Regions from separate parts of the Paenibacillus sp. FSL H8-0122 genome, predicted to be linked through region 1. Evidence: predicted binding sites of a transcription regulator. Region 1 holds the regulator's gene; each other region holds the start of a gene.
The links. The regulator LexA, encoded in region 1, represses DNA repair genes until DNA is damaged. The targets are predictions, from matches to a motif close to CGAACATATGTTCG.
Positions count from the first base shown of each region.

Region 2: the regulator LexA is predicted to act here: its motif matches at 2,271-2,284, upstream of NSS64_RS05205 (YolD-like family protein).
Region 3: the regulator LexA is predicted to act here: its motif matches at 5,946-5,959, upstream of NSS64_RS05160 (ImmA/IrrE family metallo-endopeptidase).
Region 4: the regulator LexA is predicted to act here: its motif matches at 4,697-4,710, upstream of NSS64_RS27460 (putative DNA modification/repair radical SAM protein).

Region 1 covers NZ_JBBOTB010000001.1:2,445,892-2,454,309, reverse strand. Annotated here, with positions in the region: gene NSS64_RS10805 (FixH family protein) at 1-315, opposite strand, end outside; gene NSS64_RS10800 (HAD family hydrolase) at 595-1,380, opposite strand; gene NSS64_RS10795 (hypothetical protein) at 1,416-1,943, opposite strand; gene NSS64_RS10790 (DUF896 domain-containing protein) at 1,991-2,200, opposite strand; gene NSS64_RS10785 (LysM peptidoglycan-binding domain-containing protein) at 2,310-2,726, opposite strand; gene lexA (transcriptional repressor LexA) at 2,924-3,550, shown strand; gene NSS64_RS10775 (L,D-transpeptidase) at 3,739-4,077, shown strand; gene NSS64_RS10770 (hypothetical protein) at 4,155-4,373, opposite strand; gene NSS64_RS10765 (hypothetical protein) at 4,488-4,709, opposite strand; gene NSS64_RS10760 (hypothetical protein) at 4,801-5,160, opposite strand; gene NSS64_RS10755 (hypothetical protein) at 5,176-5,448, opposite strand; gene NSS64_RS10750 (GNAT family N-acetyltransferase) at 6,128-6,715, shown strand; gene glnA (type I glutamate--ammonia ligase) at 8,057-8,418, opposite strand, start outside.
Region 2 covers NZ_JBBOTB010000001.1:1,166,930-1,171,839, forward strand. Annotated here, with positions in the region: gene NSS64_RS05185 (glycosyl hydrolase) at 1-242, shown strand, start outside; gene NSS64_RS05190 (PH domain-containing protein) at 260-751, opposite strand; gene NSS64_RS05195 (hypothetical protein) at 953-1,555, shown strand; gene NSS64_RS05200 (GNAT family N-acetyltransferase) at 1,643-2,068, opposite strand; gene NSS64_RS05205 (YolD-like family protein) at 2,343-2,678, shown strand; gene NSS64_RS05210 (hypothetical protein) at 2,719-2,880, opposite strand; gene NSS64_RS05215 (M15 family metallopeptidase) at 3,059-3,745, shown strand; gene NSS64_RS05220 (WGxxGxxG family protein) at 3,821-4,297, shown strand; tRNA gene NSS64_RS05225 (tRNA-Leu) at 4,478-4,563, shown strand; gene NSS64_RS05230 (hypothetical protein) at 4,726-4,910, opposite strand, start outside.
Region 3 covers NZ_JBBOTB010000001.1:1,158,201-1,166,618, forward strand. Annotated here, with positions in the region: gene pyrE (orotate phosphoribosyltransferase) at 1-298, shown strand, start outside; gene NSS64_RS05120 (hypothetical protein) at 884-1,048, shown strand; tRNA gene NSS64_RS05125 (tRNA-Met) at 1,134-1,207, shown strand; tRNA gene NSS64_RS05130 (tRNA-Ile) at 1,257-1,330, shown strand; gene NSS64_RS05135 (hypothetical protein) at 1,512-2,216, opposite strand; gene NSS64_RS05140 (DUF6199 family natural product biosynthesis protein) at 2,524-2,724, opposite strand; gene NSS64_RS05145 (collagen-like protein) at 3,372-4,121, shown strand; gene NSS64_RS05150 (undecaprenyl-diphosphate phosphatase) at 4,312-5,115, shown strand; gene NSS64_RS05155 (hypothetical protein) at 5,126-5,290, opposite strand; gene NSS64_RS05160 (ImmA/IrrE family metallo-endopeptidase) at 5,383-5,925, opposite strand; gene NSS64_RS05165 (YjfB family protein) at 6,069-6,245, opposite strand; gene NSS64_RS05170 (hypothetical protein) at 6,415-6,570, shown strand; gene NSS64_RS05175 (hypothetical protein) at 6,618-6,764, opposite strand; gene NSS64_RS05180 (NucA/NucB deoxyribonuclease domain-containing protein) at 6,893-7,333, opposite strand; gene NSS64_RS05185 (glycosyl hydrolase) at 7,496-8,418, shown strand, end outside.
Region 4 covers NZ_JBBOTB010000001.1:6,434,847-6,443,264, forward strand. Annotated here, with positions in the region: gene NSS64_RS27445 (glycoside hydrolase family 18 protein) at 1-1,117, opposite strand, end outside; gene NSS64_RS27450 (glycoside hydrolase family 3 C-terminal domain-containing protein) at 1,274-4,060, opposite strand; gene NSS64_RS27455 (hypothetical protein) at 4,371-4,562, opposite strand; gene NSS64_RS27460 (putative DNA modification/repair radical SAM protein) at 4,755-6,065, shown strand; gene NSS64_RS27465 (TIGR03915 family putative DNA repair protein) at 6,065-6,952, shown strand; gene NSS64_RS27470 (phosphoketolase family protein) at 7,019-8,418, opposite strand, start outside.

The sequences.
Region 1 (8,418 bases):
ATAAGCCCCTTCTCCAGCACTTTCACCCGTGATTTCAACCTTCCGGGTCTTATCCGCTGCCTCGTTGACTTCAAACATTACTTCTCTCGCATCATCAACCGGTTCACCGTCCTGTGTCACCACAGCCTTGAAGCTAACTGCCGTACCTGCGGTTACTTCCTCCGGGGTCCAGCTCAGCTCCACCTTAATCGGTGACATGGAGGAATTGGCCGCAGCATGCATCTGCATCTCATCTTCCTTATTCCCCGAGCATCCGGCTAGCGTCATCCCCATTATAATGCATATAAGTCCCCTGCGTATCCTTGGCTTCATCATCTGAAGTCCTCCCGGTTCATAGGTAGATTCTTCTTCATCCACGAACATATCAATTCTATATTACAATGAAAGTCAGATCGCTGCTCTTCTTATTATACACATTTTATTCAATTTGCCTTAAAGAAGCTGCATGATTCACTCGTTAACATGAGAATAGTCATATCTTTGATGGTGCGCACATGGGTTTTCAAATAAAAAAGTAAAGAGCAACAATTCTCCAGTGACGGGAGGACCGTTGCTCTTTGACCTTTTGCAGTTTTAAAAACACAGATGTTTGAATTATAGGGAGTCTACCAGCGGCAGAAGCTCTGAAAGATGGCTGATCTGGTAATCCGGCGTAATCTCCGGGTCCGAAGCTTTCGCGTTGCGGTTGATCCAGACCGTGGTCAATCCGGCAGACAAGCCGCCAAGAATATCTGTCGTAAGCTTATCGCCCACCATTATCCCTTGTTCCGGAGTAATATCCAGCAGTCCGAGCGCATGCTCGAAGATTCCCTTGTCCGGCTTGCCTTTGCCGAAGCTTCCCGAAATTACAATGTGGTCAAAATACGGGGTAAGCTCCGGCACACCATCCAGCTTCTCCTGCTGAAGGGCCGGGCAGCCGTTCGTCAGCAGCAGCAGCTTCACCTTACCGCGCAGTTCGTTCAGCACCTGAAGTGTCTCTTCATAGATGTAGGGACGGCTACGGCGCTCAGCGGCGAACTTATCAGCCAGCTGTGCAGCCAACGCTTCATCCTCTACCCCGAGTGCGGCGAGGCCGCGGCGCCAGGATTCCTTGCGGTAGACGGGGGCAAGCTGTTCCAATTGACGGAACTCCGGCTGCTCACCGGCAGTGAAGTTCGCCCACAGCGCTTCAAATGGGTTAATTCCGATCAGCTTCGTGAACGGATACGTCTCATAGGATTCATAGAGGGCACGGGCTTCTCTGCGTACAGCAGCTTCCAGCTCCTGCGGATCAACGGAATCTCCAGCAGCCTCACAAGCATAGCGGAAGGCTTCTTCCACACTGCGGTCATCCCACAGCAGAGTATCGTCAAGGTCAAATAGTACGGCGGTAATCGGCATTTGTTCTTCCACTCCCTATATGCTGGTCTGTCTTCCTATTCGTGCACAACCTCAATGTTGTTGTTCTTGGCGAACTGCTCCAGGCGTTCCCCCATCGCAGCGGTGTCATATCGGTTAATCAGCTTGGAGAAAATCCACTGCTTGCGCTTACCCTTATACTTAATAGTAACTACACTGCGCGATAAAGTGATCTTCTCAATATCCGCCGCAGCCAGGAAGCGTTCGCGGTTGTATTTAATAGTAGAGATACGCGCACGCTCAACCTTAAGGAAGGGACGGCGGAAGAACAGCAGCGCAGCAAGCAGGAAGTACAGCACTACACCCAGCCAGTTGGCCAGAATCCGGCTTCCTTTGGCTTCGTCAATTGAGCCGACCACCCAGAACATGATGCCAAGCAGCATCAGTACAACGGGGAATACAATATTGCGGCCTTTGAAAATATCGATGCTTTTCGCAGCAGTCTTAGTGCTGGAAGTGTAAATGGAGTCCTTCCCCTGCTTCTTTCTTTGCTGGTTAATTTGCTTGGTGTTGCGTTGAACCATTCTTTCCCAAGAACGGGCCATGTAAGTTCCCCCTAGTCATCCTGTATTATCTATGAAAAGGCAACAGGCTAATGCTTAAGTCCGTTATTGCCTTCTTCATGCTCCGGATTGTCCACAATTTCGATGGTATCAAGCTGGGCCCGAAAGTTAGTGCGGATATTCCCCAGGTAAATCTCGCGGAGCTTGGCACGTTCAGCCAGTTCCTCTTCATTCAGGCCGCCGTTCTTAGCTTTGCGTGCCAATTCATTGATGCGTGCGACCAATTCGTCAATATTCAATACGTTTCCCTCCCTCTAAATTCATTTTAACTTTGCCATGAGAAAAAGAGCTTGTCAAGGTCTACCCCCTGAAAGCTCTCCGAGTCGATCATTAGCCTGCTGCATTCCTTCAGTATAAAGGTAAAGTCAGAATATCTCCGGCCTTAATGAAGCTGTTCTCCAAATGATTACTCTTCATTATTCCTTCTATATATACGGCTGTCTTCATGTCCTCAGGCTTGTTGCTTAACGCAATACTCCATAAGGTATCCCCGCGTTCGACTACGATCCGCTTATCCGGCTTCATTGAAGAGACCGAACCGGCAAAAACATTCCCCACCACAGTGAATCCCGAAATAACAAGCATCAGCACCAGAACCAGCTTCATCAGGCTGACCTGACGGAATAGCGATGATAGCGCAGAGAGACTATGAAGAATCGCCCCCTTGATCTTGGTTACATTACTATGAGCAGTTGGATTACCGGGAGCGGACACCTTGATATCCTCATTATTGTAGATGCTGTTGTATGTACTATACTTTAACATGATTATCATCCTCCAAACACATGTTCTTGCTTTCGAAAATAATATAACACGAACATGTGTTTCGATCAATAGTTTTTTCGGAACATTTGTTCTCTTTATTTCCGTTCTCTTATTTTCCTCATTTTAGAACTTATGTTTGTACGAACGGAAGTTCTATGTTATAATTTTCCCAAACATAGTATATGGGGTTGATACCGATGTCAAAGATTTCTAGTCGTCAGCTGGCGATCCTGGAATTTATACGTAATGAAGTCCGCAGCAAGGGTTATCCTCCGTCCGTCCGCGAGATTGGCGAGGCTGTCGGACTGGCCTCCAGTTCCACCGTGCATGGTCACTTGGACCGGCTTGAGAAGAAGGGCCTGATCCGGCGTGACCCAACGAAACCGCGTGCCATTGAACTACTCGGCCAGGAAGATTCAGAGAATGTGCATCAATTCGTCCAGACCGTTACCCGCATCCCGGTAGTGGGTAAGGTTACAGCTGGTGTTCCTATTACAGCTACAGAGAATATCGAGGATTACTTCCCGTTGCCTGCTCATTATGTAGGCGATAACAAGGTATTTATGCTATCTGTCCTTGGTGACAGTATGGTGGATGCCGGAATTATGAACGGGGATTATGTCATCGTGCGCCAGCAGCAGACTGCCGACAACGGCGATATTGTTGTAGCGATGACCGAAGAGGATGAAGCAACTGTCAAGACCTTCTACAAAGAACGGGATCATATCAGGCTGCAGCCGGAGAATCCGGCGTACGAGCCTCTCCGCCTCAACCGCGTTACGATTTTGGGCCGGGTCATCGGATTATTCCGCGATATCCACTAATCTACTCCCCGCTTAAGAACAGGCTGCTCCGCACCATGCGAAGCAGCCTGTTGTATGTTCACTTCACTTCGTATAGTGGCCAAAAAGCCGAATGAGAACAAATGTTTGCATTTGGCTTTTTGGCCATTTTTTCTGCGAACCGCTGCATAGCTCCGCACATATCCTGTTACAAAGGAGTGCTGATCTGTATGCCCAATTACCGAATTATCGTCGATCTGTCACAGCGCATGCTGTACCTGCTGGATAATGACGTTGTCACCAGAGGCTTCCCTGTCGGCATCGGCAAAATGTTAACCGTCTCGCCTGTAGGCGAATACACCATCATTAACAAACAGCCCAATCCAGGCGGCCCGTTCGGTGCATTCTGGATGGGACTGTCCAAGCCGCATTACGGCATTCACGGAACCAATGACCCCTCCTCCATCGGCCATATGGTCTCTCACGGCTGTATCCGTATGTACAATGCAGATGTTCTGGCTCTAGCCGCCCTCGTTCCCATAGGTACCCGTGTCACCATCCGAGAATAGGAGTCACAAAAACCCTTGAGACGCCAGATTGCGCCCCAAGGGTTCCTGTGACTCCTATGAATTAGAGAGGATACAGACTACAGCACACTTCTCAACAGACGGATAGCCACTGTATTCAAACGAATGGCCTCGCGGATCGATTCTCTGGCTGCCAGCAGCTCTCTTCTGGCCCGCGAACCTCTAGGCACTCTACGCAGATTCTCATTGATTTCTTCCAGTCTCTCCAGCAGGACAGCCCGCTGTGTCAGCAGGACATTAATGGCTCTGCGAATCCGGTTACGTTCTCTTTGGCTCATCTTTACACCTCTTTTACACTTGGATAGTATAAGAGATGCCAAGAATGGCTCCAAAGATTGTGTGATTCGGCAGTAATGTTAGTTAGAGCTGCAGGTAGTGGGCAGCGAATCTGCTTACTTCTTGTTCAATCGTACCCGGAATTCAAATTCATCGCGTCTATAAGTCATTCCGGCCAGCACAATGTACTCCGGTGTCCATTTCTGTACAGGTCCGGCATAATCAGCAATCACATGCGGTTTGCCATCAACCAGCTGAACGACGTAGACCTGTACCTGTGCCAGTGCGGCAGCGAATAGATCAGCATCACTGGACAGTACTTTATAAGCCGTATTCAACTTCGTTCCTCCTTGTTCCACAACCATATTAAAGATTCCGTCTCGAATCTATTCAATTATACCGGGTCATGGAACAATATGTAAACCATATTTACAGCTTAATAAAAAGGATTTTGAACAATCCAATATACTTCTTCGTGGCCCCGCCATCCCGGGTAAAAAAATTGGTATTCTTAAGGTCCGGTACACTGAATACTGAGAACAAAATGTAGTTATCCCTCACGGTCAAAGACTCAATTACAGGCTGGGCCACCTGCTTGGTAATTCCGTCGCCTATTTCCTGACCGAGCGTATTTTCCAGATTCTTTACAGAATATTCACTGAATGCTTCCTTTCCCGGATTCGTAACCGCCATCACAATCAGAACAAGGATAAGGACCAGTAACGACTTACCGCCCGATCTCCTGCGGACTCTGCGTGCAGGGCTTGGCGCATCATAACGCGAATTCATTCTTTTCCCCCTCTACTACAGAATATATAGTATCTCTTGCAGCATGACCCCCAGCGGATTCAACATCATCCGGTACACGAACAGCATCCCACTGCTAATACCACTGCCCCCGACATCCATGCTGCTCCAATTCCACACCGGCAGAGGCGGCGCATCCAGCCCATATTGCTCCATAAGCCTCGCTTGGGTCTCCGCTGGCACAGCCGCTCCTTCCGCCCCAGCCACCGGACCTATCAACGCCAGGATGAGCATCAGCGAAAGCATAATCTTATATGTATTCTTCATCATCCGCTCCCATAACTCCCACTAGGATTCTCTTCTGGTTAAGTATATAGGAGATGGAATAGTATGTAAAATGGATTGATCTGAAGTTATAATTCCTTTATATTATGATGTAAGGGCTTTGCTCAGTCGTCATCTTCACTCCTCTCCCCCATACTAAAAATCGGGAGAGTTTTTTTATGTAGGAGATAAATGTATGAATGGAAATAAAGTTATCCTCATTCTTCTGTCCATATCCATACTGGGTGTAATCCTTTACTTCGGAATAGCTTATGGACTGCTATGGTATGCCTTCCGGTCCCCGGTTCCCATTGAAGAATAATCTATAAAACCTGGGAGGGAACGTGAATGGATTTTCGCTTAAGGCTATGCCGCTCATCCAAGGTGTTCTGATCAGCGAATATTCGCCAGAGATCCTCCCTACGATCAACCAACTTACAAAGCAGCTAGGCACATACTACGCTTGGTGGTAGTAGGCGCCTTTTTTATAAACATACTTCGGAATAACTTATATACTAATGTAGCAGATCTTCCGCCCCCCGTTTGACTTTGAACAATAATCTTAGAACTACACCATCTAAGTAATGTCATCATGTTAAGATTACTTATAATCAAAAAGCACCTCCAAAATATATATTTCATGAGATAAACTTATAGAATCGTGATATTATTTGGAGGTGTACTTATGCGAAATATAGATTATACAAACTATTATTGGCAAGATGATGAAATTAGATTGCGTTCAATAGAGGCTGAGGATTGGGAAAGTATATATTTAACTGCATTCGATACCCCTGCCCGTCGTTTTCTGGAATGTACTATTGAATTGCCGCCTACAATCTCGGATGCGAAGAAATTCGTTGAAGAGAACGTTGAATTTTCATCCACTAATGGCCGAATCATGTTTACTATTGAAAATATGAATGGTGAAACGGTAGGTGGTATTAATCTAAACAGCATTGACGAGAGGAATGGTACTTTCAGCATAGGTATTGTAATTGATCATCCCTATCGAGGTAAGGGTTACGGTACCAGGGCAGTGCACATGCTCTTAAAATATGCATTTTTCGAGCGTAGACTTAATAAATTTAATGATTATGTTCTGGACGCAAATAAGGCATCGGCTGCTATGCTTAGAAAAGTAGGATGCGTTCAAGAAGGAGTCCGACGTCAAATCTTCTATATCAATGGTAAATATCATGATTCTATGTTGTTTGGTTTAACAAAGAATGAATATAGGAATCTTCATCATAAGGATCACCAAAATATATAATCATACATTAACCTAATCAGAGACGTTCAGTTCCATATACCAACAGCAGTCCGGGATTTATTTCTCGGTAAAAGAGAGCTGTTGGTTTTTTATATTAGAGTTTGTTGAGGTGATCAAATTGAAGAAATACAACAGATCTGAAAAAGTCATTATTGGAGTGCTGCTTGGTATGACTGCTGTGCTAGCTTTAGGAAGCCTGTTCTTTTGGTATGTCTTCAGCACAATATAAAATAATCTCCTAGCTGCCGCCAATTGTATTCGGTTTTTTGCATACATTGGGCCTGGTCGTCTACGTGACACCCATTGTATTCGGTTTTTCGCATACATTTGGCCCTCATGTCCTCGCCACTGTCCAATGTATTCGCTTTTCCGTATACACTGGGCCTTGTCACCTCCCCGGCGATCCATTGTATTCTGTTTTCCGCATACATCCTGGCCCCCACATACGTAAGAGCACTAGATCCCCGGACAGATGTAAATCATACTCTCTAAAAAAATATAAAAAGCCCCCAGCGTGTATAGCGACAGGGGCTGCTTGTATCCTAGTAAAGCGTCATGTACTGATCTCTTTCATTTTTTACGATCATTTTTAATTATCCTATAGCTTTCTATTTTATGGATTGAGCTTTCATTTATCTATTTTTGATAGTTTTGTCTGTTGTAGCATTAGCTTGCCTACCTGGTACCTCTTTCGCAGATAATGCCCAAGCCTCTTTCTCAAAACAAAAGCTATAACCATAATGGGTGACGTATTTAATAGTCGGGATACGTACTTATTAAGTTCCGTCGAAACGTACACATTTAATTATGATAAAAGTGATGGGAGCTTTTTGAGATTTTATTTGGTAGACCAAAACCACAAAGGAACGAAAATAATAATATATTCGCCTACCGCTCCTGTCCCCGCAAAAAGAGACAGTGGCTCCAATTCCCCTCTAATTTGCAGGGGCTTGGTGGGGATTGAACAATTTTCGAGGAGAGGTTGGTTAACCCGCCCCTTTATTGAAGTGTAGTAACTACGTCCACTCCATATTGATCCCAGGAACATATTCTGTTATATGTCAAATCAATAGGAGGCAGCTACTATGTCTTGCCCGAAGCATCGAAAAGTAATTGTCGTAAAACTGCACCCGGGTCAAAAAGCGATTATCGTTTGTAAGCATAAAAAACGCCGGCGGCATTGCTAAGATGAATTACAAGGGGCTGTTCCAAAAGCCATGAAATGGCTAATGGGACAGTCCTTTATTTTGGAGTAGAACATCGTTAAAAACAAAAAGAAATCCTCCCGCGTCCACATACAAAAAAGCTCCCGGCGCTTAGAGCGCCGGGGGCTACTGTATCCTAGTACAATGTCATGTACTGATCTCTTTCCCACTCGTGAACCTGGGTCCGGTAGATGTCCCATTCGATTTCCTTCAGCTCGTAGAAGTGGGCCAGGGCGTGTTCGCCGAGGGCTTCTGTGATCACGTGGCTGCGGATCATTTCGTTCAGGGCTTCCTTCAGATCGGCTGGCAGACTTGGGATGCCTTCTTCGATCCGCTCTTCTTCGGACATCACATAGATGTTACGGTCGATAGGAGCCGGAAGATCGAGCTGACGCTTGATTCCATCCAGACCTGCCTTCAGCATAACAGCCAGTGCAAGGTAAGGGTTAGCCGCCGGGTCCGGGTTACGAACCTCAACGCGTGTGCTGAGTCCTCTCG
Region 2 (4,910 bases), 1.3 Mb from region 1:
CGATCTATTCGTATTCCGATGACGGAATCCGGGTATGGATTGACGGGAAGCTGGTTATTGACAGCTGGATTAAGCAGAGCGGGCAGGAGCGGCAAGGCACAGTGAGTCTGATTGCAGGGAAGCTGCATGAGCTGAAGGTGGAGTACTATGAGAACCAGGGGGATGCGCGGGCGGTACTGATGTGGGAGAGCCCCAGCCAGGCCAAAGGCGTAATTCCGGCAGGAGCCCTCTACCTTCCATAACAAAGAGTAACGAAGCGTCAGATATGCTCGCGGTAGCTGATGTTGTTGGCGATTTTCTCGTCACGGACGGCTTGGCGCAGGATATCCTTGACAGATTGAACCTTACGGATTCTATAGAATGGGAGCTGTGGAGATGAAGCATCATCCGATAAAATGATCAGCGTCCCGATGCCCAGCATACGCTGCATAACCGACTGGGTGACGGAGAAATCGTTAACCCGAAGCAGCTCGATTTCTTCGACATCCTTGCCGATTAGTCCGCTCTTCACCATAATCCGCTGGGACGTAATCGTATACTTGGTGTTATTCAGTCCGATCAGCCCCTTGAGACGGTCGGAAATGCCGGCAGGCTTGCCCTGCCATAATTCTTGTTCGGGACCGGAGCTATGGCCAGCCGCCGGACGCCGTGCTGCTGCCGGAGAACCGGCCTCTTCTGTGCCTGCCCCGCATTCCCCGCAGAATTTGGCACCTTGCTTGTATTCCGCACCACATGCTGTGCAATAAGCCATGATTGATCTTCCTCTCCTTGAACGGATAAATTCATTATAGTATAACAGGAATTGCCAGTCATCAACGGGTTATGGACCGCCGTTTCTCCCTATGAATACGCTTATCTGCTGACATATGTTTCATTACGCCGAATTTTACATTAATTTCATTTGCACTTAACAAAAATCGATATTATTCTGTTAAGTGGAGGGATATTAACTATGAGACAAGCTTTACTTGCAGGACTGCTAATGGCCGTCATGATACTCAGTGCCTGCGGCAATAACAGTGCTGAACCGGCATCCCCGGAAGAGGTACAGGAGACGGTACAGAGCTTTTACAATGAAATGTCGAAATTCGACGAAATGGGCAAATCCTCGCTTGAGAACTTCAACACCACGCTAACCTCTTATTCCACCGGACAAGCGACAGACAAAGAATTCCAGAAGGCTGTGGACAGCTTCCAGGATACCGCATCTCAGCTTGCAGATCATGTGAACGATATCAAGATTGCGGGTGGCCTGCCGGATACGATCGAGAAGCTGCTTAGAGATTCTGTGATTGCTTTTCAGAGTGCCTATCAGATCAAGGAGAAGGCTTCCAAGGGCGCAGTATCGCCCGATGTGACCGCTGAGGAATTCAACACGATGAATGAGCAGGCGGACATAGCGATGCTCTACGGCATCTCCAAGCTGAATGAAGCCAGAGAAGCCGCAGGACTGATTGAACCGGAGCAAGCCGTACCGGGAACCGTGTCAGATGCAGGCACAGATGCCAAGCAGGAACCGGGTGCTGGAAGCGCAGGGACTTCGTCAGTGAAATAAGCAGAGACAAGACTTGTTATACGCCAAAGGGTTCGGATGAAGACGCTGTACAGCATTACTGTAGGCGTCTTTTTGCTGTGGATTGAATTATTGGTCCAACCTTCTTGAGAAGTACTTAGGGGCCTCCCTGAAACCTTGTCTTTCATAAAATGTATGAGCCTCTATTCTTCTGGCATGGCAATGAACCTGGATACTGGCACATCCTCTTCGGCGGGCGGAAGCTGAGGCGAATTCCACTAATTCCTGTCCGATTCCCTTCCCTCTAACTGAGGAATCCACAACCAGATAACTAATGGAGGCGATATCTCCTCTCATGCCCAGCTGCGGGATATAATGCAGGGAAAGACAGGCGATAACACATCCTTCCGCTTCATAGACCTTTAACTCCTCATTGGGGTCAGCAAGCAGTCTTTCTATATTCTCTTTCATATAAAGCTCGGTATCCGGGTAACCTAATTGCCTTAATAGTCTGGAAATATCCTCCCGATCCTCCACATTTGCAGCTCTAATCATAAATTTCATCTCCGTCCTTTCTACCCCTTTCCCCTAATGATGGCATCAGATTAGCTAAAATACTAGAACCACGGGATGGCTGTTTTCATGCAGGTGTGGTGCTAGTTCAACCCTGTATTATGATCAGCTGAAGCTCTCCTTCAGCGTCCTTGGCCTGACATTAATTTCTGCTTGCCTAACAAGCTGGATCGCGGATATAATACAAACATACGTTCGGTTTGTGGGCGGAAAGAGCATGTAGTCCGGTTATAAACAACAGAGTGGGGGAATAGCAATGGGCAAGAAGCTTGAAGCGGGCGGTCTGCGGGAGAGCAGCCGAATCATGTTGACGGAGCATAAGGGCGGGATCAGGAGGGAAGAACGGGAGACCTGGCATAGCCTGAAGCCGGTGCTGGACGAGCAGAAGCTGGAGGAGATTGAGCATACGCTGGCCTTATCGCTGCGGAGTCATGTGCGGGTTACGCTGGTGCTGTATGGTCCTCTGGAGCAGAGGAAGCTGAGCGGGTTCGTGACCTCCATTCACACCCACTCGCGTGAATTCAAGCTGCGGTGGGCGGAGGAATGGAAGTGGCTGCTGGTAGATGACATTGTGGAGGCTTATATTGTCTAAAAGATAACCGTTCTGCCTGGAATCAGCACGGGTCCAAGCTTCATTTACCTGCGGCGGTGCCCGTCTTCTCATAGGCAATCAGCGTGACCTCCGGGTTCCCGGTCATCCGGGCAATCTCTGACTCCGCCTGGCGGATCACCTCCACGACATCCTCCTGATCGCTAAGCGGGGCTATTCTGTAGCTGTCGCTGTGTATCTCCATGTTCATCCACCTTTCCGTTAGAATGACCTGACTTGCGGTCTGCATTCTTATTCTTGCCTGTAGGCACACAGTTCATCCGGGGAGATCAGGTGCTTGCACAGCTCATTTTGCGAAAAAAATGGTCATCGGCGTAAACCGCCCGGCCAAAGCGGCATATACTATACCAGGGGGTGAGTAGATGCTTACTTTGGAGCAGGTCAAGCAGAAGTCGGCCGCAAGGCTGGCGAAGCTGCATCCGGCCGTACTGGCCGGGGCGAACGAGCTGATTAGACGGAGCTATAACCGGGGGGTGCAGATCCTCATTACGCAGGGCATGCGCACGATAGCGCAGCAGAATGAGCTATATGCTCAAGGGAGAACCAAGAAGGGCGACATTGTAACGAATGCCCGGGGAGGCGACAGCTTCCATAATTACGGCCTCGCGATAGACTTCGCGCTGCTGCTGCCGGATGGCAGGAATGTGTCCTGGGATATGAATCGTGACGGGGATGGCGACAAGGTGGCAGACTGGCAAGAGGTGGTACAGGAGGGGAAGAAGCTGGGGTTCGAATGGGGCGGGGACTGGACCTCCTTCAAGGATTACGCCCATCTGCAGATGAGCTTCGGCCTTACCATCCAGGACCTGAAGGCAGGCCGGCGGCCTACTGCCCAGCAGAGTGCAGCCGCACTAAGCCGTATAACCGGAGGTGAGCCAGAGGTGAACAAGGATATCCCGGTAAATATTACGCTCAACGGTAAGAAGCTGACGACCGGCGTCATGGACGATGCGGTTACCTATGCGCCTGTACGTGCGATTGCCGAAGCGCTTGGAGCCAAAGTCACGTATAATGCGTCCAGCAAGACCGTGAACATTGTGAAGGAATAACTTCTCTGCATAGATGCTGTGCCGGATGGGGAAATTATCAGCGATTAACCACATCCATGAAGGGGGCACAACATTTTGAACAAGCTGATCACAAGTCTTGCCTGCGGTACGGTCCTGTCCATGAGTCTGCTCGGAGCAGGTGACATCTCCGCAGCAGCGCCGGGCGGTATGACCACTACGATTCCGGGCGTTATGAGCACCACCGCTCCGGGCATGCACAGCACAACTACTGACGGCCGGATGGGCAACATGGGGAATATGGGCAATCTGGATGACCGGATGATGGACAGCCGGGGCAATACCATGATGAATGAGACCAGAGATTCCATGCACAAGACCGAATCCATCATGAAGGACAAAATCCGTACCGGCGACAACAGCTCCGTCTCCCCGCTGTCCAACAATAACACAACGGGCCGCTACCGGGCACAGAGCACAACCACCACAGCCAACAACGACAACCGCTCCTCCAACTGGGGCTGGCTCGGTCTCCTCGGCCTCCTGGGTTTGGCTGGCATGCGCAGCAGAACCGGTGAGCGTGACCGCCACTAGTCTGAGCGGGGCACCGCAGTTCTGCAAATAAGGAACAGCAGCGCCAAGCACTAAAGCCCGTGTCAGTCTCGACTGAACGGGCTATTTGCTGCTTATGCAGAAATATTGGAAAAAGCAATTGCGTATCCTCCAGATACGTGATATTATATTTCTTGTCGCGTAAGAACGCACACACAACATGCCGGGGTGGCGGAACAGGCAGACGCACAGGACTTAAAATCCTGCGGTACGTGAGTACCGTACGGGTTCGACCCCCGTCCTCGGCACTAGAAGAACAAGGGTTTCAGCTCATTAGAGCTGGAACCCTTGTTTGTTTTTAAGATGGTTTGCTAACATTTTGCTAACGGTGCCTCTATTTTGTGTGGATTCGAGGTTTCCGGTACGCTCGGAATGATGCTTGTACCGACTTTACGATGAGTAGTTCTTGTTCAGACTCTGCGTTCGAGAATTCTGTCACGCTCCATTCTCAGTCGCTGGATTTCTGCTCTAATGACTTCTTTACGACAAGATAAAGTATTTTTGTTGCTATGCTCCAAAGCAAGCTTTACGTGGAGTATGGCAATGCCCAGCAGCGCAGATTGGATTTCCGCATCATCTAATGCTCCCCAAGCGG
Region 3 (8,418 bases), 1.3 Mb from region 1:
CATCACGCCCGGCCAGAAGGTCGTCGTCATCGAGGACCTGATCTCCACCGGCGGCAGCTCCATCAAAGCCGCGCAGGCCGTTCAGGAAGCAGGCGGCCTCCCGTTGGCTGTGCTGGCTATCTTCAGCTACGAGCTGGACCGCGCGGTAGACGCATTCGCTGCAGCGGAGCTTCCGCTCCAGAGCCTGTCCAACTACAGCACGCTGATTAATGTGGCGCTGGCCCAAGGCAAGATCGCTCAGAGCGATGTAGCGCTGCTGCAATCCTGGCGCCAGGACCCTGCCGCCTTCGGCGTGTAGGGCAGGAGAAGACGCTGAGGATGGAAGATAGTGCGTGGAGAATACGTAAAGCGTAAAGTGTAAAGCGTAGAGAGTGCGTAGAAGAAGCTTTGTACCCTTAGCCGGGGGAAGGGGCTTCTTTTTTATGCTTTAATTAGTTTTTGGGCTCTTAGGGAAAAGAAGTGGAAAAACAGCATCTATTCACTGGCCCAGCATACTTATAGAGGCTTTAGTTGGAAAAAATACACTTGTTGAAACCTGAAATCGACAATAACGCAGATACCGCCAGAACTAAATGACCTAAATCCACTTATTTCCTTTGAAGAGGCGATTTCCGCCCAAGCAAGTGTATAAAATCCAACTATTTCCCCTCAACTGCTCATTACAATTAGCTGCATTCTCCATACTCTGTTCTCAACTCATTTGTTAGACTCCATCCCCCCAGTAATCTGCTCCATGCCAGCGTTATCCTTCAACCAGTCACCTAAGCATAAGGGCAGAAATTGCCATCCACTCCGCAGAGCAATCCTCTAATTTTCTTGCAAAACTGGGCATGATAAATAGCACCGGGACATATATTATTGCGATGAAGGAGAAGAGGGCATCATGAATTGGATCTATTTTGCCAAGCTGTTCAGGACCAGATTTCAAGCGGGCTGCCTTGCCAAAAGACTGGAGCAGGACGGCTGGATCTATGGCTATCATGATCCGCGTTTTGTGGAAATATACCGTTCGCGCAAGGGGCGTTATGGTGTGCGTTTTCTGCCTTAGCCATAAAATCCAAAATCATCCTTGACTTTATCCATGGCTATATTGTATATTATCTATTGTCGCTGTTTAAATAATTATTAACTGACGCGGGGTGGAGCAGCCCGGTAGCTCGTCGGGCTCATAACCCGAAGGCCGCAGGTTCAAATCCTGCCCCCGCAATTACCTTATTACACCGGACAGCACTTGTATAATACGGATATCCTAGTCCGGGCCCTTAGCTCAGTTGGTTAGAGCGGTCGGCTCATAACCGATTGGTCACAGGTTCGAGTCCTGTAGGGCCCACTTCACTTAACCCCCTTGCCTAGCAAGGGGGTTTTTAATGCTTACAGCCGTAATAGAAGGAGAGTGAAGTTTGAACGCACCCTTCTTTTTACTAGAGTACACACATCAATTAGACGATGTACCACGTGAAGCATTCATTGTCCCTGCTGTGAAGGATTTTTGAGTCGGGTGAAATGAAATATTACTGCTCTATGACATAGTTATCATCATCAGAACCAAATGTTTCAATCTCTGCGACTTCTTCTTCCATGTCAGGATATTCAATATAGATGGGTGAGCTAGCACTAATTGAATTTGACAAGTTATAGTACACTTCATCTCTTTGAGGAGTTTGGGAATAAGGGTATTGATTGTAATAAGCATATGGGTAGGATGGTGTTTCTTTAATTTCGTTAAGATGATTGTAATGATTGAGTTGGAGTGCTGATGGTGAACTTAATTCATTATCCGTGTGTATTTCATAACTTCTATTAGACTTTTCTTGTCTAATAGATATACCAGTCTGACGTGCTATGTCGTTTGGCAGAGATTTTTTCTTACATTCATCAAAAGATTTTTTTCCTGCAGCTTCAGCTGCAGCAATTCCAGCAGCCACACCACCAAGTATTGCTCCAATACCACCAGTGGAACCAACTATTGCACTATACGACACCTTAAATGCAGAAAGTGCTACACTAGATGCTACTTTTGCACAAGAAAGAATTGCTGCTTTTTGTTCAGGGGTTGTTTGTTCAGGATACTTCGTTACAAGATAAATCTCAATTTTTTTTCTCTTCATACCAAAGCAAGGATAAGGTACTTTAACACCTAATACTTTTTTGTAACATGTTTTTGAAAATGGTTCATCATAAACAATTCGACGCAATAGGTTTTTGTGTTCTGGCATAAATATCCCATCCTTTTCTGAAATAAGATCACCATATAGATTATTCATCTTATAGTCAAATGCCTAAAGGTGCTGTGACAATTTAATGAATTAACAATTGTTTGTTTTAATATTCTTGTTAAGAATATGTATTTATTTTCCAATATTACACATAAATTAATGCTTATTAACTGGTTTCTAGCATATTGGATTAAAACGGGGTGCTCCAGTGAATGAATCTTATGGGGCTAAAAACTTTAAATGAAAATAAAAACAGGAGTGGTTGGCAGGGAAGCGCCAGCAGCTCCTGTTTTATTGTTTCATCCCCCTAACCAAACATAGAGGGCAAAAAGAACAAGAAAAAGAGAATAAGAACGATCACACTTGTGATTCGGCTCATCATGAGATAGGCTTCACTGGGGCCGGAGTCGCCCTTGACCATCCAGCCGTAGCGCATATGCCAGCCCATGGCCGGGAAGAAGATATTCAGCATCGCAATCAGTATAAATAGAATAGCAAAGACAAACATTTTTACCAACTCCTTTATCAGTTTTACGTGAATTGAGCATCTGAAGTTGCACATCTTTATAACGTCAGCTTAATTGATGCAGCATGAGTTTGAAGGAGAATAACCAAAAAACAGACCCGAATTAGAAATTCGGGTCTGACAGGGAAGTATCAGTTGTCCAATTCTAAAATACGAAAAATAATAAAATTTGGTGTGGGACATTGTGATGTATTTAAGGGCGTAACTACTATGGCTAACGCCCGTTTTTTTTGGAATTAGGTTGCTGACTAGTAAAAACTGGTTGTTCGTCCATTTCTAAACCAGATGGGATGCGTACACTACACTATCTTATTAGGGAGGTGTCCGTATTGAGTTGTCCAGACGATAAAAAATGTCATCCTAAAAAAATCGTCACCCTCGTTTCTCCAAAAAGAAAAAGAAAAGAACACCGGAAAGTTGTTAAGAAAGTGATTAAAAAGGTTGTTAAAGTAACCTGTCCACCGCCTGAAGTCAATGTCACTACTCCAACCGTCATTGGTCCCACAGGGCCCCAAGGAGCACAGGGCTCCCCAGGTATACCGGGAATCCCAGGGGCAAGAGGTCCTCAGGGAACAGAAGGTCCTCCGGGACCTGCCGGCGGGCCTCCAGGGCCCCAAGGCCCCCAAGGTGTGCCCGGGCCACCTGGAGGGATAGGCCCCCAGGGAGCAGCGGGGCCCGTCGGCCCTCAAGGGGCGCAGGGAGTTCCGGGAGCACAGGGCCTCATAGGTCCCCAGGGCCCGCAGGGTGAACCTGGTCCGGCGGGAGCGATTGGGCCACAAGGCATTGCCGGAGCTACTGGTCCGGCCGGAGCGGCAGGAGCGGCAGGAGCTGCAGGGCCGGCTGGAGCAACAGGAGCCACTGGGCCAGCCGGAGCCGCAGGAGCTGCAGGAGCAACCGGGGCTGCAGGACCAGCCGGCGCAACGGGGGCGACCGGGGCAACAGGAGCAGCAGGTGGCGTTTTAGGTTTTGCTGATTTCTTTGCTCTGATGCCTCCTGATAATGCGGCAACGGTAGCGCCGGGCACAGATGTAAGCTTTCCACAAGATGGCCCTACCAGCGGGACAACGATTGCCCGGATCGGGCCGAGTTCTTTTAATTTAGCGGCCATTGGGACGTATCAGGTGCTGTTTCAGGTTAGCGTGACCGAAGCCGGACAACTAATCTTGACTTTAAATGGTGCAGATCTCGCTTATACCGTAGTTGGGCGGGCAACAGGTACCTCACAAATCGTAGAAATGGCGATCGTGCAAACAGCGGTCATTAACAGTATTCTAACCGTTCGCAATCCTGCCGGAAATTCCACTGCACTTACGATTACTCCTCTTGCCGGAGGAACAAGACCCGTTTCAGCACATCTTGTTATTACACAATTAGCATAACGGCTATTTTACGAATAGAGCATAATGAAATTTTGCCACCAGTAGCTTGGTGGCTTTTTTGTGATCACATCGCCACATGACATTTATGTCACACCTAATCCGTTATTGTAAGGTCAAACGATGGGGAATTTCCTTCCTGCCTCTTATACTGGAAATATATTGATTCACTTCCGAAAGGGGCTATTCAACAGTGACTGAAGCTATCAAAGCAATCATATTAGGGATTATTGAGGGGTTGACTGAATTCTTGCCGGTCTCGTCTACCGGGCACCTTATCCTGGCAGGAGATTTGCTGGATTTCGAGGGGGAGGCTGCGGTTACCTTCAAAATCGTAATCCAGCTAGGTGCGGTAATGGCCGTGCTGCTGCTGTATTGGAAGAAGTATGTGAACATTGGCGTGAATATGCTTAAGATGGATTTCGCCAAGAGTAAGGGATTGAATGCAATTCATATGATCCTGGCCATGGTACCAGCGTTAATCATCTATCTACTATTCAAGGACACGATCAAGAGCCAGTTATTTGGCCCCAAGCCGGTCTTAATCGGACTGATCGCCGGTGGCCTATTGATGATCTTCGCCGCACGCAGCAGGAGTACCGTAACGGCAGAGACCGTGGACGGTCTGAATTATAAACAAGCCTTCGGCATAGGGCTGTTCCAGTGTCTGGCGCTGTGGCCCGGCTTCTCAAGATCCGGTTCGACGATCTCAGGCGGTCTGCTGCTGGGAACCAGCCAGAAAGCCGCTGCGGACTTCACCTTCCTGATCTCCGTGCCGGTGATGTTCGGAGCAAGCCTCCTGGACCTGTATGACAGCAGAGATCTACTCAGTTCAGATGCGCTGACCCTGATGCTTATCGGGTTCGTGACGTCCTTCCTTGTAGCCATGGTTGCAGTAGTCACGTTCATCAAGCTGATTAAGCGGCTACGTCTGGAATGGTTCGCGCTGTACCGGTTCGTGTTAGCGGGGCTATTCTATGTAATTGTTATTCTGTAACATCCTGCACTCAGCCGTATTCCTTAGGCTCCTGCAGCAGGATGGAGAAGGTCTGGGTCTCGTGGTCCACTTCAATCGTCTCAATGCCGACAAAATCCGGGATCTCGGGGTGGACGGCATCCACGCTGTATTCCGGATGAGTCAGCAGTAATTGAATCACTTGCATAGCTTCCATGTCGATGGTGATCCCCTTTACAGTAGAATCTAACCCTGTGATAGAGGGGAATCTCCGCCCTCCGGGTCTATAGCGTATTATCCCCGCAGCGCTTAGCGAATATGTCTGTGGATGATATTTCTGTCTTCGTTACGTTCCATAACAGCCATTAATTGCCCCTGGAAAATCCGTCTCTGGATCTGATCGATCCGCTGCAGAGCAAGTGGGACGGGTACCTGGAACGCTACAGCCAGCTCGGCAACGGCATCCTCACGAAGCTCGGGCAGCGTATTCGCTGAGATCATACTATAGGGCATGGAGGCATACAGGATGAACCGGTCGGATTCATCTCTCTGCGCCTGCGTGAACACTCCGGGCATAAGCGTAGACTTGCCGGCATGCCGCAGCAGATGACAGAGCTCGTGGAGGAATTCCAGCCGCTGCAGCTCGGGAGGAAGACGGTTGTCGATGAACATGCTGTACATTCCGGCCGCAGCCTCAATCGCCTTGCTTCTGACATCCAGATAGTGTACCCAGATATTGAGCCGCTTCGCTATGTAATCGATGGAGATGTCAGACGGCTTGCGGATGCCTATGCGCTGGTACAGATCCTCTGTCCATTTCTCCAAAGCGGTCATCTGATAATAGCCTTGCATAATCAATCACCCCAGATATAAGATCGTATGTTCGTGTTATTGGCCAAAAGAAAAGCCCGTAAGGGCTAAGCAGCAGTTCAGCGCGTACTCCTCAACGGCTGAAATATGGAACGGGTGTTCCTATGTATGTAAGCATAAAGGAATTACGCCCGAATATCAAGTGTTTTTCCCAAGGTGGGGTGCGTGGCCTGACTCAGCATCTGAACCATATCCTGGGCGCTGCTCTGCGCCTGCTCCTTGGCAAGGCTCATCACCTGCAGCCCTGCGGCCTGCTGTAAGGATGACTGGCTCATCACTACGGATAATGCAGCAATATCCATCCGGCATTCCTCCCTCCATTTGTTTTGAAGCTATTGCTTCATACTCTATATCGACCACTGGACGCCTGTCCGTTAGGTGAATGGTATTTCTTTGCCAATTGGCCCATGCAACGGGGCGGAATTCCACATATTCTGTGCTGTATTCAATATTCAAGAGGAGGAATTAATTATGGGAGCAGAGTATGGTTGCGGTTGTGGAAATAACGTAGGTGGAGTGAATCAGGGACCTCCAATCGTTCCGGTAGTAAGCCCTTGGACTTCGACAGGTGCCATTCTGGTTCTGTTCATTCTGCTGGTTATCATCACTAAAGCCTGTTTGTTCTAGAACTGCCAATAGCCAGTGTAGCCCTGTCCGGCCTGTGCCGGATAGGGCTATTTCTTTTTCTTCTTATGAGCACGGACCGTTGGCCCGATCTGGCGTTTGATTCTGCCTGTAGCTGCATCGGTTTCAATGATATAGAGTTCTTTGATTGTTCCTGCAAGCGCGAACCATTCCTGTAAGGCTTCAGCTTCGGACATAGGGCCGTACAGCCTTTTGCCCCGATAACAGATATAGAACACTTCCGGCTCTCCATCAAAGTTATATTATCCCATTTCATTCTACGCTGTATCGCGGTGAAATTGAATAACATCCCCCACATGCCGGCTTATTTGAAAATAAACTCCACACGCGTACCGTCAGCGAACGCCTCCAGCTGATTGCCGACCCAGCTTCCCGCTCCGCGGTTATCACTGGGCGTTATGTACTCAATATGCGCCCCGGCTCCGCCTTCTGCACACATAGCCATCGGCCATTCGTCCCGGTCATAGCCTTTCTTCGTGGGGACTCCCTTCAGAGACGCCTTGCGGTTCTCCTCCGCATCCTTGCGGTTGATGGTGCAGATCGCTGACTCTCCCTTGCGGATGGCCTTCTGGATGTGCTTTGCGGTCTCCGGGTAGCGGTCTGCCGGGAACTTCAGCTTCACGACCTCCGAAGGATTCGCAGAAGGGGTCTGCGGCAGCCATTGCCCGTTCTCCTCCAGCAGGTAGGCGGCAAGACTGAGCAGGGCGATAATGATGAGACTGATGATGGACTTTTTGGCTTTCATATCTGCTCCTTTGTAGGTTGGTATGGGTATAAGGCCTGTGCCCAGAATAGTATAGCGTAAGAATACCGGATTGTGACAGCCCGAATTCTGTGCATCTGCCGTGCTAAAGTTCCATAATTCGTCATAATATGTACAAACACAATGAAAAGGATGGTGGAAAATGTGGAACAGCGCAATCTCAGGGACCTGCTGGATTCGGCCTCGCGGCTGATTGGTGATGTGCAGTGGCAAGCGGCTTTTCGCAAAATACAAATGGCACCCGCTGACGCGGAGCTGGGAGCTCCCGCACGGAAGCTGCTGGAGACGCTGTACTGGCTGCAGGGCCAGGGAATGATCAGCGGTCAGCATGATTACCTGGAGAGCCCGGATGATATCAACAACAAGCTGAAGAATACGGCTGGCAGCTATGCCGGACTACACGGTTATGAGATGGGGCCGATCAGCGGACAGACGGAGAAGCTTATCAGCAGCCAGCGGCAGGGAGTAACCGACAGTGCGATCCGCTGGCATAAGGCAGGGGGCATTGTAGCGATGACCTATCATGCAAATCTGCCGGGCAGCGCACCAGCCTGGACGAATGTCTCCATGAGCCTCAGCGAAGACAATTTCAGCAAGTACATCACACCGGGAACACCCGAGTATACCGCGATGATTGCCGAGCTGGATAAGGTAGCTGTTTTCCTGAAAAAGCTCAATGACGCCGGTGTCCCCGTCCTCTGGAGACCTTATCATGAGATGAACGGCGGCTGGTTCTGGTGGGGGCAGAAGTCCTCCTTCGTGACCCTCTGGGAGATCATGTTCCAGCGGTACACCGTCTATCATAAGCTGCACAATCTGCTGTGGGTGTGGAGTCCGAATGCCAAGAACAAGAATAGTGAGGAGCCGGCGAAGTATTATCCGGGCAGCGGCAGAGTGGATGTGCTGGCGGCGGATATTTTCGAGGGGGATTACAAGGCAAGCCATCATGATACGCTCTGGGACCTGGGGCGCGGCAAGCTGATCGCCATCGGCGAGAACGGAGAGCTTCCTCCGCCAGCTGTGCTGGCAGGCACGCAGAACAAATGGAGCTACCAGATGACCTGGGG
Region 4 (8,418 bases), 4.0 Mb from region 1:
CATCGGTGTAATTGAAATGCGGAGCCTGGGCTCTATAGTCATATTGAATGGCTGCATTCCTGTTCCTGGCCAGATCAATGGCCGCCTGCGGACTGAGCGCTTTGGCATATTGCCCCCCTGCTACAAAAGGCAGCGTCCAATCATAGCCGTACAGATTCTGGCCCATCATGATTTTACCTGCGGGCATCTCACTTGCTGCATAGGTCAGCACCTGACGGACAGGCCCGATGGGCGAGACAGGCATCGCCGGCCCCCCGCTATAGCCCCATTCATACGTCATAATAATGACGAAGTCGGCCACCTCGCCGTGGACCTTATAGTCATGCGCCGTATACCAGGCCCCAACCTGTGACGCGCTGGTCTTGGGGGCAAGGGCGGTGGACAGCAGGAAGCCCTCCTTATGAATGACCTCTGCCGCTTTCCGCAGAAAAGTATTGTACGCTTCACGGTCCTCCGGCCGGAGAAACTCCAGATCAAAGTGGATATCCCGGAAGTTCAGCCGCTTCGCTTCCGCGATGATGTTCTCAAGCAGCCGGTCCTGAACCTCCTGATCATTCAGAATAATGCGCCCGAGCTCAGAGCTGAACTGGGCATCCTCCAGATTCGTCACGACCATCATCAGCGTCACCTGATGCTCTGCAGCAATGGAAGCAAGGCCATCCAGAGGCGGCGGGACCAGTGTTCCGTCCCGCTTGATCCGGAAGCTGAACGGTGCGAGATACGTCAGCTCAGGAGCAGCCTCACGCGCAGCATTCTGCAGCGGCTGGGAGACACTCTCCCCCCTTGGCTCCACATACGCGTTCACTTCCGCCTGCCGCCTGGGTCCAGGGGGAATGTACATACGGAGTCCGACCTGCAGCGGCTGATTCAGCGTCAGCCCGTTCACCTCCGCCAGCTCGCTTGCCTTCAGGCCGAACCGCTTGGCGATGCTGTAGTAGCTGTCGCCCGGCTGCACCCAATAATACTGCCCGGCAATCGGGATTACCAGCGCCTGCCCTGCCACCAGGCTTCCCGGCGCAGAGAGCTGATTCGCCTCAGTTATAGTATCAGTGCTTACTCCGTAGGCCTGTGAAATACCATACAGCGTCTGGCCCGGCTGCACTACATGTATTTGCATACGTTCCTGCCATCCCTTCATAGTAGCCGTTTTATCTCTATTTTATTCGGCGGCCGTGCGGGTATGCGGAATCAGGCGGATCATGTAAATTCAATATTTGCAAAAAAAGACACCCCGGAGGGTGCCTTGCTGCTCATGCTATCAATGATCCTGATGTTATACCCGCTTGAATTCAATCCATTCAATCTGCAGGCCGGGCTTGACGAAGTCCAGCTTCAGCTCATACCGTCCGGCTTCCAGTTCAACCTTGACCAACTTCTGTCTGATCCACCGGCCCTCCGTTCCGTTCGTCTGAATGGTGGTTACCGCTTGTCCATTCAGGGTCAGGTTGCAGGCGCTCTGCGCAAGCTCAGGCTCAGGAGACATGATGCTGACAATAATGCGGTACTGGCCCGCCTCGTCAGCCTGAATGTAGGTCGGCCCGGACACAGCAGGCGTTACCTGTGCGTTCTCGCTCAGCACCTGCACCTGCTCAGCCCCGATAGCCGGATCAGCCTTGAACGTATCGACCGCTTCAATAATCTCGTGCTTTCTGGAGAATACCGGCGCCTTCATGATGAACTCACAGATGTTGATCGCTGAGCGCTGAAGCTCCCCGCGGGTAAGCGTACCATTCTCCAGAGATGCGATCGTATTGTCATCGTAAGCGTTAACCTCTGCCCCATAGTTACTAACGACCATGTACAGATCGTTCTGGGCGCGGACCATCCAGTTCGTATTCTTACGGTCTGCCGGTCCTCCGTTCACCACATCGTTCATGATCGCCCACCAGTCGGTCATGACGATGCCCTGGAAGCCCCATTCGCCGCGAAGCAGCGTGGTGTTGAGGTCATAATTCGAAGCCGCCCAATGCCCGTTCACCGGATTGTAGGAGGTCATGATCGAATTGGCCCCGCCCTGCTTGACTGCGATCTCGAAGCCCTTCAGGTAGATCTCACGCAGCGCGCGTTCCGATACGACAGCATCGACTTTACTGCGGTGCTTCTCCTGGTTGTTGCAGGCAAAATGCTTCAGCGTCGCATTAGAGCCGCCCTTCATAATTCCGCGTGTGCATGCGGCAGCGAAGATCCCCGAGATCAGCGGATCTTCGGAGAAATATTCGAAGTTACGCCCGTTGAGCGGGCTGCGCCGGATATTCAGCCCCGGTCCCAGCAGCGCATCCACCTGGTTGCGCAATAATTCCTGGCCTTCCATAACATACAGTTCTTCCACCAGCTCCGCATTCCATGTAGCGGCCAGCAGGGTTCCAATCGATACCTGTGTTGCCTTAGCCCCACTGTCCATACGGATGCCGGAAGGGCCGTCCGCTGTAGCTGCAACCGGAATGCCGTAGCTGAACAGACTGTCGCTCACGCCCCCGAACGCCGATGCCGTACCTGGAGTGACCAGCGGACTGCTCATTCCTTCGCCCCGGACAATCGCCGCCAGATCCTGGTCGCTTAGCTGGGCAATGAAGGTGCTCATGCTAACTTTTCCGTCATGGACATCTCTCAGGGTATATCCCTGATTGCCAGTCTGCGGAAGCTGTTGCGGCAGATTGCGTTCAATCCGCTCCGCCAGATCTACCTTGCGAGTAGGTACTTCAGAGGAGATAAGCTCATACGAACCGTCTGCCTTGCGGGCACCCGGCTTCATCCGCATGAAGCTCTCGGTAGGCGCCATAGCCTCTTGCAGCTGTTCCACGACCTTAAGCTCATCCAGCACATAGCCTTCTTGTCCATCCAGAAGCACTGCTGATACCGCTTTGACGCTGGTTCCTGCATAGAAGCGGTAGGTTCCGGCTTCCAGCACATAAGCGGAAGCGTGCCCGGTCACTCCGGCGTCATCATAGGAAGCCATGGAATGGAGCGGGAAGCTTACAGTAATGCGCTGAGACTCACCAGGCTCCAGCAGCTTGGTCTTAGCGAAGGCTGCCAGCGCTTTGGCCGGTTGACCCAGCTGTCCTTGCGGCGCTTCAACATACACCTGCACTACTTCTTTACCGGCATATACGGCTCCCGTATTCGTTACGGCGACGCTGATTTCAATCTGCGGCTCGCCCGCCTGGTTCACCAGCTTCGCTTCCTCCGGCTCCAGCTTGAAGGTCGTGTAAGAGATCCCGTAGCCGAATTCATACTGAACCTTATCGGGACAGAAGGTCTCGAAATAACGGTAGCCCACGTAGATATCTTCCTCGTACAGATTCTTGAACTCATTGCCGTAGTTGCGGGTCGACGGGTAATCCTCAATGGAATACGCGATAGTGTCCGTCAGCTTGCCGCTTGGCGTAACCTCTCCGGCCAGAACATCGGCGATCGCGTGGCCGCCCTCCATGCCGCCATGCCAGGAATAGATCACTGCAGAGATAGGGTTCACATAAGCGGCGTCATTTACCCAGCTCATATCCATAATGTTGGATACGTTGAGCACCACAATCGTCTGTTCAAAATGAGCCGTAACCGAGACAAGCATCGCCTTCTCATCTTCCGTCAGCCGGTAGCTGCCTGCAGTATCGGCATTATCCTGATCCTCGCCCGCCGTACGTCCAATGACCACAACTGCTTTGGCTGACTGGCTTCTTGCCTGTTTCACCAGCTCGTCCGTAAGCGGCATCTCCTTCTGGTTCCACGGCTCCGCAGCCCATACCTTGCCGCCGTCATCGAACGGGTTAAGCCCGATCCAGGCCTCGTAGGCTGCAGCCAGCTCTTCATTCACGCTAATGTTCTTCTTGCTGCGCAGTCCATCCAGCAGATTCGTCGTATATGCAACGTGAACGCTACCGCCCGATCCTGTACCGCTGCGGTAATAATTCACCTGTATTCTGCCAAAAACAGCGACGCTCTCACCGTCACCCAGCGGAAGCACCTGTCCCTCATTCTTAAGCAGTACCGCACCCTCTGCGGCTACCGTCCGGCTAAATTCTGCAAAACCCTCTAACGGCACTCCAATGTTCTGTGTACTCAATTGGTTTCCTCCTGTATGTTCATTTCCCATGCTGTGGGTTGATTCTATAGATAACGCCCTCCCTGCGGGGAATATACGTTACCTTGAATCTCTATGGTCCTTCATATAGCATATCCTTCTAAGAATATAAGCTCCAGCCAGATTATTCAAGCACCGCTTGCCGGATCGCCGGGATGCGCACCTGTCTGCATAAATTTTTTTAGTAAAAAGACAGTTCTAAAATAAAAAGACACCTGTGCGGGCGTCTTTCAAGCCTGTTCCTATGCAATCCGCTCCGCCTGAAGAGATACGGCCGGATCTTCTGTTTATTTTATCTGCGGCGGCGGCCCTTCATCATGCGGTTGTACATAATAAGAGCAGCAACGATCATGCCCAGCATGGCTACACTGCCTGCCGATTCCTGCGACATGCCGAACATCAGGCACACACTTGTCACTAACTGTCTTGTCAGCAGCGCAACCGCAATCAGCATGATGGGCCGCCATATGTTATATCCTCTCACTTCAGCAACACTCCTAACCCGAATTTCAATAACCGTATGATTCCTCATTCCATGAACCATCAGTTTCTATTATAGCACAAGAAGGAATGCGCATACATTTTACAGTCGGCCAAGAAGGGGAGATACTTTTGACAAGAACGTACGTTCGGTATATAATGCTCACATATGAGGGGGATTGAGACCGTGGATGTAATGGAGAAACTAGAGATTCTGACCGCTTCCGCCAAATACGATGTGGCATGTACTTCAAGCGGTTCCGACCGCAAGGGCCAGGCCGGGGCGCTCGGCAACACCTCCGCGATGGGCATCTGTCACAGCTTCGCAGCGGACGGGCGCTGTATCTCGCTGCTGAAGGTGCTTATGACCAACGGTTGTGTATATGATTGTGCCTATTGCATCAACCGCAAATCTAACCCCATTCGCCGGGCGGCCTTCACCCCCGAAGAGATCGCAGATATCACCATGCAATTCTACCGCCGCAATTATATAGAAGGACTATTTCTTAGCTCAGGCATTATGCGCAATCCGGACTACACCACAGAGCAGTTAATTGCTGCACTTGAGCTGCTGCGCAATGTCTATCATTTCAACGGTTATATTCATGTAAAAGCCATCCCCGGAGCAGACGAAGCCCTGCTGTCCAGACTTGGGCTGCTCGCCGACCGCATGAGCGTCAACATCGAGCTGCCCTCGCAGGAGAGCCTCGGACGGCTCGCACCTGATAAGAGCAAGGTATCCATCCTGAAGCCGATGGGGCTGATTACCAGCCGGATCAAGGAGAACCGCTCCGATATCGTCAAGTATAACCATGCTCCCCGCTTCGCGCCTGCCGGACAGAGCACCCAGATGATCGTGGGAGCAACGCCAGATACCGATTACCAGATTCTGAATCTGACGGAAGGCTTATACCGCAAATACTCACTTAAGCGCGTATTCTTCTCGGCCTACACCCCGGTGGTGGAGGATTCCCTCCTGCCCGCTCTAGACACCAAGCCGCCGCTGCTGCGGGAACACCGGCTCTATCAAGCCGATTGGCTGCTGCGCTTCTACGGCTTCAAGGCGAATGAATTATTGGATGAGGCCGTGCCGAACTTCAACCCGCTGCTGGACCCCAAGTGCAGCTGGGCCGTTAACCACCGGGAGCAGTTCCCCGTTGAGATCAACCGCGCCCCGTACGAAATGCTGCTGCGTGTACCGGGCATTGGTGTTAGAAGTGCACAGCGGATCGTGAAGGCCAGACGGGCCGGATCGCTCGATTTCCACGCGCTGAAGAAGCTGGGAGTGGTCCTCAAGCGTGCCCAGTTCTTCATCACCTGCAAGGACAAACCGCTGGAAGGGCTGAAGGTAAGCGAGCATACGCTGCTCCGCTCCCTCATGTCCGGGCAGCAGCTGGCTCTCCAGCAGCCGCAGGTGGAACAGCTCACGCTGTTCGATGACTTCAACCTCTCCACCTTGCCCGCCGCCGGGGACTGGAACAGCTTCAACAAGGGGGCGAAGGCCTGATGTTCAAGCCGTCCGCACTGGCGTACACCTATGACGGAAGCTTCGAGGGTCTGCTGTGCTGTGTATTTGAGAGCTATGCCTGGAAGGAGATTCCGCTGGCAATTCATGCTGAAGGCGGAGAAATAGGCCTGCTGCTGGAAGCGAAATGGATTGAGACCGACAAGGAGAAGGCCGCGCGGGTACTGAAGTCCCTGCCGCTGCGGATCAGCCGCGAAGCCGAGGAGCTGGTGCGTCTGGGCTTCTGGAGCTGCGCCCCCGATAAGGAAATGCTGCTGCTGAACTTCCTGTATCTCGGCTTCCAGCATGGCCGCAAGGTGATGAATATGCTGGCTGATGATACTGTTAACAGTCTGATGAAGGCCGTTCAGCAGCTCCGGCATGAAGCGCATCTGTATACAGGCTTCGTCCGCTTCTCTGTATACGGCCCGGTCATGGCCGCAGTCATTGAACCGCAGGGCTATGTGCTGCCTGTAATCCGGGAACACTTCTGCGACCGGTTCCAGGGGGAGAGCTTCATGATCTACGACCAGACGCACGGGGCGGCGCTGATTCATGAGCCCGGACGGGAGGCCATCGTTCCCTTAAGCGGGTGGACTCCACCCGAGCCCGATGAGACCGAGGAAGCGTACCGCCGCTTATGGACCGGCTTCTATCACGCCATCGGCATCAAGGAGCGCCGCAATGACCGGCTGCGTTCCTCTAAGATGCCGAAGCGCTATTGGAAGCACATGTTGGAGATGAATGGGAGTAATGGTGTCCCTGTACTCACCGCGGCGCAGCGGAAGAAGGTATTGCAGCCGGAGACCTCATCGATCCCGGACACCCCGGAGACCATAATCCAGCTCCAATCATCGGACACAAAAAGCGCCCCGCAGCCATCAACATGACTAACCGGGGCGCTCCTTAATTGAAGCCTACTATATTATTAATGAAATAACACTATCGTCCTAACCTTAGTTCAAAGCCTTCCATACCCAGTTCTCAACCTCTGGGAGGTCGATGCCCTCTTCACGGATGTACGCGTGGTGCTTCTGCACCATAGCATCCATCTCGTCAGCGATAGCCTGGTATTTGCTTGCTTCCGGCAGACTCAGCACCGCTTCCTTCGTGAGGTCGAAGCGGTCCATCTGGTTGAGTACACGCATATCGAACGGTGTCGTGATGTCGCCATTCTCGCGGTAGCCGTGCACATGCAGGTTATGGTTGTGGCGGTCGAAGAACAGGTCTTTGATCAGGCCTTCATAGCCGTGGAAGGCGAAGATGACCGGTTTGTCTTTTGTGAAAAATTGATCAAACTCATCGTCAGACAAGCCGCGCGGATCGAGCTTCTGGCTTCTCAGCTTCAGCAGATCTACCACGTTGATATAGCGGATCTTCAGCTCAGGCAGCTTCTCATGCAGGATCGAGATCGCAGCCAAGGCTTCCATAGTTGGTTCTGTACCGGAAGAAGCAATTACGAGATCCGGCTCGCCGCCTTTGTCGGTGCTGGCCCAGTCAATGATTTTGAGTCCTTTAGTTACCAGCTCCTGAGCTTCATCGGCCGAGAACCACTGCGGACGCGGATGCTTGGAGGATACGATCAGGTTGATCTTCTGACGGTCATTCAGGATCGTGTCGAATACAGCCAGCAGGCTGTTCGCATCGGACGGCAGATACTCACGGATGAATTCAGGCTTCTTGTCAGCCAGATGGCCGAGCAGACCCGGATCTTGGTGGGTATAACCGTTATGGTCTTGCTGGAACACGGTCGATGTAGCGATGACGTTCAGGGATGGAATATCTTCTCTCCAGGTCTGATCTGTCGCCTTGCGCAGCCACTTGAAGTGCTGGGTGATCATCGAATCGACCACGCGCAGGAACGCTTCATAGCTGGCGAAGAATCCGTGGCGGCCGGTCAGTACGTACCCTTCCAGAATCCCCTCTGCCTGATGCTCTGATAACTGGGAGTCAATGACACGGCCATACGGAGCGAGGAATTCATCCTGCGGTTCCTGAATGGCGTCCATCCATTGGCGCTTGGTCACTTCGAATACAGGTCCCAGACGGTTGGACATGGTCTCATCCGGTCCAAAGATCCGGAAGTTGCGGTTCTCTTCGTTGAGCGTAACAACCTCTTTCAGGTATTTCCCCAGCACGGCCATATCCTGCGCAATCACTTGACCCGGAACAGAATTATCCAAGGTGTAGTTGCGGAAATTCGGCTTGTGCAGGTCTTTGATCAGCTTACCGGCATTCGTTACCGGGTTCATCCCCATACGTCTGTCGCCGGTTGGCAGAATTTCGGCCAGATCCGCGTTCAGACGGCCGTTCGCATCGAACAATTCTTCAGGTCTGTAGCTGTTCAGCCATTCCA